One region of the Tatumella sp. JGM94 genome, then DNA from elsewhere that is predicted to be linked to it. Evidence: predicted binding sites of a transcription regulator. Region 1 holds the regulator's gene; each other region holds the start of a gene.
The links. Region 1 encodes CRP, which controls carbon source genes, mostly activating them, when cyclic AMP is high. Its sites were predicted from a motif close to ATGTGANNNNNNTCACAT; they were not measured.
Positions count from the first base shown of each region.

Region 1 (2,207 bases):
TACAGATAGAACTGGCCGACAGGGTTATCAGGGTACTGGCGGACGATATTCTGTAATTCTGACAGAGACTCACGCATCGAAAAGTCCGCCGGAATCTGGTGATAAAGGATATTATCGGCGGTCTTGCGCAGTTGTCCGGCAACCAGATTAGCGGTGCGTTTGATAATTTCTCCCGACTGACTTTTCTGTACCAGATCTCTGACATCCTCACTCTGGCTGAGAGTCACTGAAATATGCTCCTGCAGGTCTTCTGCCATCATAAAGGTACGGATCAGGTATTTTTCACGGCTGTTTTTTTCCGCGGAAAGCATATGGATTTGCTGATAGGCGGTGGTGATTAAATCGACGACTTTCTGCTGGTAATTCAGTAATGCGGGTAATGATTTATCATAATCACTGCTGCTGAGCAGAGTATATTTTTCCTCGCAATATTTCGCCAGAGCGCGGTATAACAGGCTGAGTGTTTCACGCAGCGGCTGATCCTTAGACAGCCTGAACCAGTACCAGTTAAACAGTCCGTACCATAAAGTACCGCAGCCATAGAGCAAAGGGGGGCCCCACAGGGGCATTCGTCCGACCAGGCTCAGCGTAAATGTCATGGCGATCAGGGACCCCGGTAGCAGACGTCCATGCAACGGGCTTATTTCACCGCATACTCCGATTAATAATGGAAGCGCACCGACAATAAACGGTAACGGGACATTACGCAGCAGCAGCCACTGTAGTAAGAAACTACTGAGCGCAAACAGAGTACCGCCGATAACAATTCGCTTAAAAAAATGGCGATGCGGGGTATCCAGTCCGGCGATATTGCAGCAGGCTGGTACCAGAGAAAACAGCAGACCTTTCTGCAGATCGCCGGCCAGCCATCCGGCGGCGACAGGAAGACACAGGATAAGTGTCTGGCGCAAGGCATAGTTAACTTCAGGGTGATAAACAATTCTGCGCCACATCAGATACAACCGCAGGTCAATAATAAACAAGACACGGCAGTCACCTGCCGTGCAGCGGACAGTATGATCCGTTAACGGGTACCGTAGACGACGATGGTTTTCCCGTGGGCTGAAATCAGGTTCTGATCTTCCAGCATTTTCAGGATCCGGCCGACGGTTTCGCGGGAACAACCGACGATTTGGCCGATCTCCTGACGGGTAATTTTGATCTGCATTCCGTCAGGATGAGTCATTGCATCGGGCTGACGTGCCAGGTTAAGCAGGGTCTGGGCAATGCGTCCGGTAACGTCAAGAAAGGCCAGATTACCGACTTTTTCCGACGTTACCTGTAAACGGCGTGCCATCTGTGATGATAAGCGCATCAGAATTTCGGGATTCACCTGAATAAGCTGACGGAATTTCTTGTAAGAAATCTCCGCAACCTCACAGGCAACTTTGGCGCGCACCCAGGCAGTACGTTCCTGGCCTTCCTCAAATAATCCCAGTTCTCCAATAAAATCGCCCTGATTCAGATAAGAGAGGATCATCTCTTTTCCTTCTTCATCTTTAATCAGAACAGCAACGGAGCCTTTCACTATATAATAGAGAGTTTCCGCTTTTTCACCCTGATGGATCAGGGTGCTTTTGGAGGGATATTTGTGAATATGACAATGGGACAGGAACCATTCTAATGTAGGGTCTGTTTGTGGTTTACCAAGAACCATTCTCTTGTATCCTTCTGTTGTAATCGTGCCGGAAACACAGGGGGTAAGATCCTGTGGGGCTTTGAAATCATAGGGCTTTTTTGTCTGACATTCGCGGTGACCCAGTGACACTTACTCTGGTGAAGACGACCGTTTTGCCATGGTTGTAATCGGGTAAAAATTATCTACCCCTCTGTTTGTAGCATACCCTGAGGAAACTGTCTCCTGTTGTATTGTCTGGCCCGGGTCATTGCCCGCAGATTGCCGTTTATCCTGTGAAGGAGTAATCTGACAGATATTTAATAAACTGAGAGTAAGAACAATGCAGGCACGCGTAAAATGGGTTGAAGGGTTGAGTTTTATCGGGGAATCAGCCTCGGGACATCAGGTCCTTATGGATGGTAATGCCGGTGACAAAGCTCCCAGCCCGATGGAAATGGTTTTGATGGCTACCGGAAGCTGTAGTGCCATTGACGTGGTGTCTATTTTGCAGAAAGGCCGTCATGATGTGACAGACTGTGAAGTTAAACTGACATCGCAGCGTCGCGAAGAAGCGCCGCGTCTGTTTACC
Region 1 is NZ_JAERJN010000004.1:15,413-17,619, reverse strand. It holds gene JK216_RS04025 (YccS/YhfK family putative transporter) at 1-953, opposite strand, end outside; gene crp (cAMP-activated global transcriptional regulator CRP) at 1,025-1,657, opposite strand; gene JK216_RS04015 (OsmC family protein) at 1,959-2,207, shown strand, end outside.

Region 2 (2,207 bases), on a different contig from region 1:
GGGTTTCCCATTCCCCGACAGACATACGTTTATTTACCGGCATCTGCGCAAGATTTTCACTGACTGTTGCCAGCGGGATACCAATCCGCTGAGCCACTTTAATAATCGCTACCCTGCGTAATACATCACGGCTATACCGGCGCTGATTCCCGCTATTACGGGTACTGGCAATCAGCCCTTTGCTTTCATAAAAATGCAGGGCTGAAACCGCCACCCCGCTGCGGCGCGCAACTTCCCCTGGCGTCAGTACCGGCTTCGGATAGTTTCTCTCTTTTTTCATATTCGGCCTTTACCTCAAGTTAACTTGAGGAATTATACTCCATCCCGACATAAATACCGAACCACTCCCCCGGTGACCAGCCTCACCGTAAAGGACAGAACTATGATGCAAGAAGAAATCATTCATTCGTTAACCCAGTGGATTAACCAAAATCTCGGGAAACATTTATCGATCGATGAGGTCGCTGCTAAATCGGGATATTCGAAATGGCACCTGCAACGTATGTTCCGCGCAGTGACACAGCAAACCCTTGGCGACTATATTCGTGAGCGTCGTCTGGAGATGGCCGCTGTTGCCCTGTGTAAAACCCGGCGTCCGGTATTTGATATCGCCTTACAGTATGGTTATGAGTCACAGCAAACTTTTTCACGGGTGTTCCGTCGCCAGTTCGACCAGACACCGACCGCTTATCGCCAGACGATGCGCTGCAATGAATTCCATACGGACAGCCGCACCGCCACCGGCCATCATGCGACCGCTTCCGGTATGATGTAACGATAATGCTGCCAGGCTGGCGGCATTACCTGTACTCTGCCGCTTCCCCCCTCTTTTCAGCGCTTATTTTTTGTTCTCCCCCGCAGATTAACCGTCTATAATGTGACCCGCATCACAAATTCAGGCTGTCCGGCCTGCTGATCCCCCGCGGTCAGGAGACCCGTCGGCAGAGATCACCGCACTTTATTTCAGCGCCGGTCACAGGTAAAAATGGCTACATTAACTGCAAATTTTCTTATTATGCGCTGGGGATTACTCAGTGCACTGGCGATGTTTCTCGCCAGTAGCGCCACGATCAAATGCCGGCGGCATCACCTTACTCTGTTCAGTGTTCTCTGTGCCGGCTTCGGGGTGATCATGTCCTGCTGGTTCGTGACCGGTCTGATGGGTATTCCTTTCAGCGCTGAACAATGGCACGGGTTTGTCAGCAACGCTCAGGATATTCTGACTCAGGTGATCAAAAATACCCCGTCTTCCTGGCCTGATGAATAGGGTTAGTTCAGGAAGGGCATTCTGAAAATGGCTGGCTGCCTGCCGGAGGCCCTTACCGCAGACCGGCAGTCACAGACATCGGCAGGGGTGCCAGAGTCTGGCGAAAACCGAAAAAAATCCCCGCCGGCAATACTGCCGGCGGGGATTTTTTATCAGGGATGTATACAGGGTATAGCACGCTATACCCTGAACAATCACCGTTAAGGTAATTTATAAGCGACGATGTAGTCGCCCATTTTAGTTCCGAACGAACCATGTCCGCCGGCAACAATCACCAGATACTGCTTACCGTCAACTTCATAGGTCATAGGTGTTGCCTGACCACCTGCCGGCAGACGAGCCTGCCACAGCAGTTTACCGTCACGTACGCTGTAAGCACGGATGTAGTCATCCAGGGTTGCAGCGATAAAGAACACGTTACCGGCCGTTGTGATTGGTGCACCCAGCATCGGAGTACCGACGGTGATTGGTGGTAAAGGAATCGGACCGCCGCTGTCGCGGATAGTACCAATACGTTTTTTCCACACAATCTGGTTAGTTTTCAGGTTAACCGCAGACACAAAGCCCCATGAAGGTTCCATACATGGCAGACCAAACGGTGACAGGAACGGATTCAGTTCAACACCATAAGGAACACCATACATGTGCTGCAGGCCTGCTTCGCCACCTGAACCACCGCCACCATTTTTAGGCGGTTCCATCGGGTTGTTCGGACCACGAGGGATCAGTTTTGAAACAAACGGCAGTTGCATCGGGTTAGCAATAGCGAAGTCGCTGCCACCGTTAACTGAAATACCACCCCACTCGAACATACCCAGGTTACCAGGGAATACCAGAGTCCCCTGCTCTGATGGCGGAGTGAAAGTACCGTCATACTTCAGACGATGGAACATGATACGGCAGATCATCTGATCAAACATCGTACCGCCCCACATCTTAC
Region 2 is NZ_JAERJN010000008.1:65,352-67,558, forward strand. It holds gene soxR (redox-sensitive transcriptional activator SoxR) at 1-280, opposite strand, end outside; gene soxS (superoxide response transcriptional regulator SoxS) at 383-775, shown strand; gene JK216_RS07645 (YjcB family protein) at 986-1,267, shown strand; gene JK216_RS07650 (glucose/quinate/shikimate family membrane-bound PQQ-dependent dehydrogenase) at 1,468-2,207, opposite strand, start outside.
Region 2: the regulator CRP is predicted to act here: its motif matches at 876-893, upstream of JK216_RS07645 (YjcB family protein).

Region 3 (2,207 bases), on a different contig from region 1:
CGACAGTAATAACGGAGTACTGCTGCCGCTTTCGTCTGCCAGCCATTGTTCTTCCAGCATTTCTACCTGATGCAGCAGGGCCAGTAATTTCTGGCCTTGTTCTGTCGGACGGGGCGGGACAGTTCTGACCAGCAGCGGCTGACCAAACAGGTTTTCCAGCTGTTTAATGCGCTGTGACACCGCCGACTGGGTAATGCAAAGCTTTTGTGCGGCACGCTCGAAGCCCCGTTCGCGGATAACGGCATCCAGTGCCTGAAGTGTTCGGTAATCGGGGCGTTTCATGGTTATTTTGCTCTCTGCTGCAGGGAGAATGCACCCTGTATTATTATGTTTGCCATGGTCAGTCAGCCGTAATGCCTGAAAAATCAGCCAGCTGGTCTGCAAAGCACGAAATCTGTCAGTAACACTAATTATTTTCCTGTAGCTTGTTTTATACTACGTTAACCAACAGAGCGTACAGGGTTAAACATATCATGAGCCAGGATGAACTAAAAAAAGCGGTAGGCTGGGCAGCGTTGAAATATGTGCGGCCGGGCAGCATTGTCGGTGTTGGCACCGGCAGTACGGCAGCCCATTTTATTGATGCATTGGCCACCATTAAACATGACATTGAAGGTACGGTTTCCAGCTCAGAAGCATCGACCAAAAAACTACTGGCTTATGGTATCCCGGTACTGGATCTGAATACGGTTGACCAGTTATCGATCTACGTTGACGGAGCCGACGAAATTAACCCGCAGATGCAGATGATCAAGGGCGGCGGTGCAGCCCTGACCCGTGAAAAGATCATAGCGGCAGTGGCGGATAAATTTATCTGTATTGCTGACAGCTCCAAACAGGTGGATGTACTGGGGCACTTTCCGCTGCCCGTCGAAGTGATCCCGATGGCCAGATCCTATGTCGCACGGCAGCTGGTGAAACTGGGCGGGTTACCAGAGTACCGGCCAAATGTGGTCACCGATAATGGCAATATTATTCTCGACGTTCACAACCTGAGTATTGTCAATCCGCGTGAACTGGAGATTAAGATCAACGCCCTGGCGGGGGTGGTGACCACCGGCCTGTTTGCTGCCAGAGGTGCCGATGTGGCGCTGATTGGTACCGACGCCGGAGTGATCACCCTGAATAAAGACGACTGAACGTCGTCTTTTTTTGTTGCTGCTTTTCAGTGATTTATATCACATTTCTGTTATTACCAGATTAAATATGCTTTCTGACAGCCAGAACAGAGACCGTTGTTACTCTGATCTGCTGCCTGTTGCGGGCAGGCAATAAACCGGCGCAATCGTTTTCTGTTGCCCGCAGCGTAATATTTGTTATTTTGACAGAAGAAATTCTTATATTCGTATCAACATCATTAACCATAAGGTCGGGCAATGGCAAAGGTATCACTCGAGAAAGACAAAATTAAGTTCCTGCTGGTGGAAGGTGTCCATCAGACAGCACTGGATAATTTACGGGCAGCCGGTTATACCAATATCGAATTTCATAAGGGCGCACTGGACACGGAATCCCTGAAAAATTCGATTCGTGACGCGCACTTTATCGGGATCCGTTCGCGTTCACAGCTCACTGAAGAAGTGTTCGCGGCTGCCGAGAAGCTGATTGCCGTGGGATGTTTCTGTATCGGAACTAACCAGGTTGATTTGGATGCTGCCGCTAAACGGGGTATTCCGGTCTTTAATGCACCGTTCTCTAACACCCGTTCAGTTGCTGAACTGGTGATCGGTGAATTGCTGTTATTACTGCGCGGTATTCCGGAAGCCAATGCCAAAGCCCACCGGGGTATCTGGAACAAAAATGCCAAAGGTTCCTTTGAAGCGCGCGGTAAAAAACTGGGGATCGTCGGTTACGGTCATATCGGTATGCAGCTGAGCGTGCTGGCCGAAAGCCTCGGGATGAATGTGTTCTTCTATGACGTGGAAGATAAACTGCCATTAGGTAACGCCACCCAGGTGAAGAAACTGCATGACTTACTGAATATGAGCGATGTGGTCAGCCTGCATGTGCCTGAAACGCCGGCAACTCAGAATATGATTGCGGCAGCCGAACTGGCGGCGATGAAAAAAGGTGGCCTGCTAATCAACGCCTCACGGGGCACGGTGATCGATATTCCGGCCTTATGTGATGCGCTGGCCAGCAAGCATGTTGGCGGGGCAGCGATTGATGTCTATCCTGTTGAACCGGCCACCAACAGCGATCCTTTT
Region 3 is NZ_JAERJN010000022.1:9,142-11,348, forward strand. It holds gene JK216_RS14330 (LysR family transcriptional regulator ArgP) at 1-282, opposite strand, end outside; gene rpiA (ribose-5-phosphate isomerase RpiA) at 474-1,139, shown strand; gene serA (phosphoglycerate dehydrogenase) at 1,377-2,207, shown strand, end outside.
Region 3: the regulator CRP is predicted to act here: its motif matches at 1,167-1,184, upstream of serA (phosphoglycerate dehydrogenase).

Region 4 (2,207 bases), on a different contig from region 1:
CGGCAGCGATATCTCTGCTGAGACCTGCTGGCCGGTTTTCATGGCCCGCACGCGACGGGAAGCGGCATCCATATCCTGCTCTCTGACTTTCCCTGTTTTCAGCAGGATGACGGCAATAATAAAAGACACCAGAAATGCTGTGATAATGGCGGCAATATTGGCAAAGTAAGCGCCTTTAGGCGTCATTGCCAGTACCGCCAATACCGAGCCAGGCGAGGCCGGAGAAACCAGCCCTCCATCCAGCAACGCCAGGCTAAATACACCACTTACCCCGCCACAGATCACCGCAAGGATCAGCCGCGGATTCATCAGTACATATGGGAAATAAATCTCGTGGATCCCCCCGAAAAAGTGGATGATGGCTGCGCCTCCGGCAGACTGCCTGGCATTTCCGCGGCCAGACAGCATATAGGCCAGTAACACTCCCAGTCCGGGACCGGGGTTGGCTTCAATCAGAAAGAACAGGGATTTACCGGCCTCACTGGCCTGCTGGATCCCCAGCGGGGAGAATATCCCGTGGTTAATCGCATTATTCAGAAACAGGATTTTCGCCGGTTCAACAAAGACAGAAGTAAGGGGCAGCAGACTATTCTGCACCATCAGATTAACCCCTGATGCAAGCAGGCGAGACAGCCCCTCAGCCAGTGGCCCGATGGCCAGAAAGGCCAGAATAGCCAGTAACATACCGATAATTCCGGCGGAGAAATTATTGACCAGCATCTCAAAACCGCTTTTAATTTTATCGTCCGTATAACGGTCAAAGATTTTGATTATCCGGCCGCCCAACGGACCCGCGATCATCGCCCCGAGGAACATTGGCATATCCGCCCCGGCGATAACGCCCATCGTGGTAATCGCCCCGACCACCCCGCCACGCTCTCCCCCGACAAGACGACCGCCGGTATAACCAATTAATAAAGGCAGCAGATAGGTAATCATCGGCGAAACAAGTTTCGCCAGGGTCTGACTGGGTAACCAGCCGCTGGGAATAAACAGCGCGGTAATCATCCCCCAGGCGATAAAGGCACCGATATTTGGCATTACCATATTGCTTAAAAAGCGGCCAAAGCTTTGTATTTTTATTCTGATAGCTGATGAAAACATATAAATATTCCTTATAAATATGCACCAACACATAAAAAGGCACGGGAATGTACTATCCTGCAGATATCAGCATGACATCTCCGGGAGTGATCACTCTGGCGGACTCTATCACGCAGATCTGGCGGCGCATATTCGGGTTAAATAATGTGATATGTATCACCATAAAGCGCCGTGAAGAGGGGGTAAATTAGTGATATGAATCACATTAAAAGATAATATTGCAGAGCAATATGCGGATTATTTTTACAAAATCCTGTTTTTATGTGATTTAAATCACATTTTATTTTTATTTATTTTATTTTGATTTGTGATCTGATTAACAATTTATTTTTAACCATCATGCGCCGCTTCACATTTTTATTCTGGCCAGTCAGCAGCCTGTATCCGCCGCGGAAATGTAAGGGTGTATGATTATTCAGACCGGATACTCCGGTTAATTTAAATCAGAAAAAATAATCGATTTACTGATTAGTCTTGTCTGCCGTGGCACTTTTGTCAGAGTCCGGCAGCACTGGCCGTTCCGGCTGCGATCTGAATCACAGAAAACCGCCGGCGGCCGCGGGCAGAAAACCACTCAGGACCTCCGGTAACCGCTCTGCCACGCATATTGCCACTCAGCTATTTTTATTCCCGCCGCCTGCAAAAAATCGCCAGGATATTCTGACCGGTAAAGGAATATCCGGCTCAGGGGCGCTGCGGTGCCCCGGGGATTCCCTCGTATAACACAATATAAAACAGCAGGTTAATCATGGATAAACATAAAATTCTCAGGCACATCCCCTGGGCGGTGTTAGGGGTCATTGGTGCGTTTTGCCTTGCTGTGGTGGCATTACGGCGCGGTGAACATGTCAGTGCTATGTGGCTGGTGGTCGCCTCCGTTTCGGTCTATCTGGTGGCATACCGCTATTACAGTCTGTATATCGCGCAAAAAGTGATGCAGCTGGATCCTTCCCGCGCCACCCCTGCCGTGATGAACAATGACGGCCTTAATTATGTTCCGACCAACCGCTATGTCTTATTTGGTCACCATTTTGCGGCTATCGCCGGGGCCGGCCCGCTGGTCGGGCCGGTTCTGGCTGCACAAATGGGCTATTTACCCGGCA
Region 4 is NZ_JAERJN010000015.1:75,360-77,566, forward strand. It holds gene JK216_RS12080 (PTS mannitol transporter subunit IICBA) at 1-1,104, opposite strand, end outside; gene JK216_RS12085 (carbon starvation CstA family protein) at 1,853-2,207, shown strand, end outside.
Region 4: the regulator CRP is predicted to act here: its motif matches at 1,366-1,383, upstream of JK216_RS12080 (PTS mannitol transporter subunit IICBA).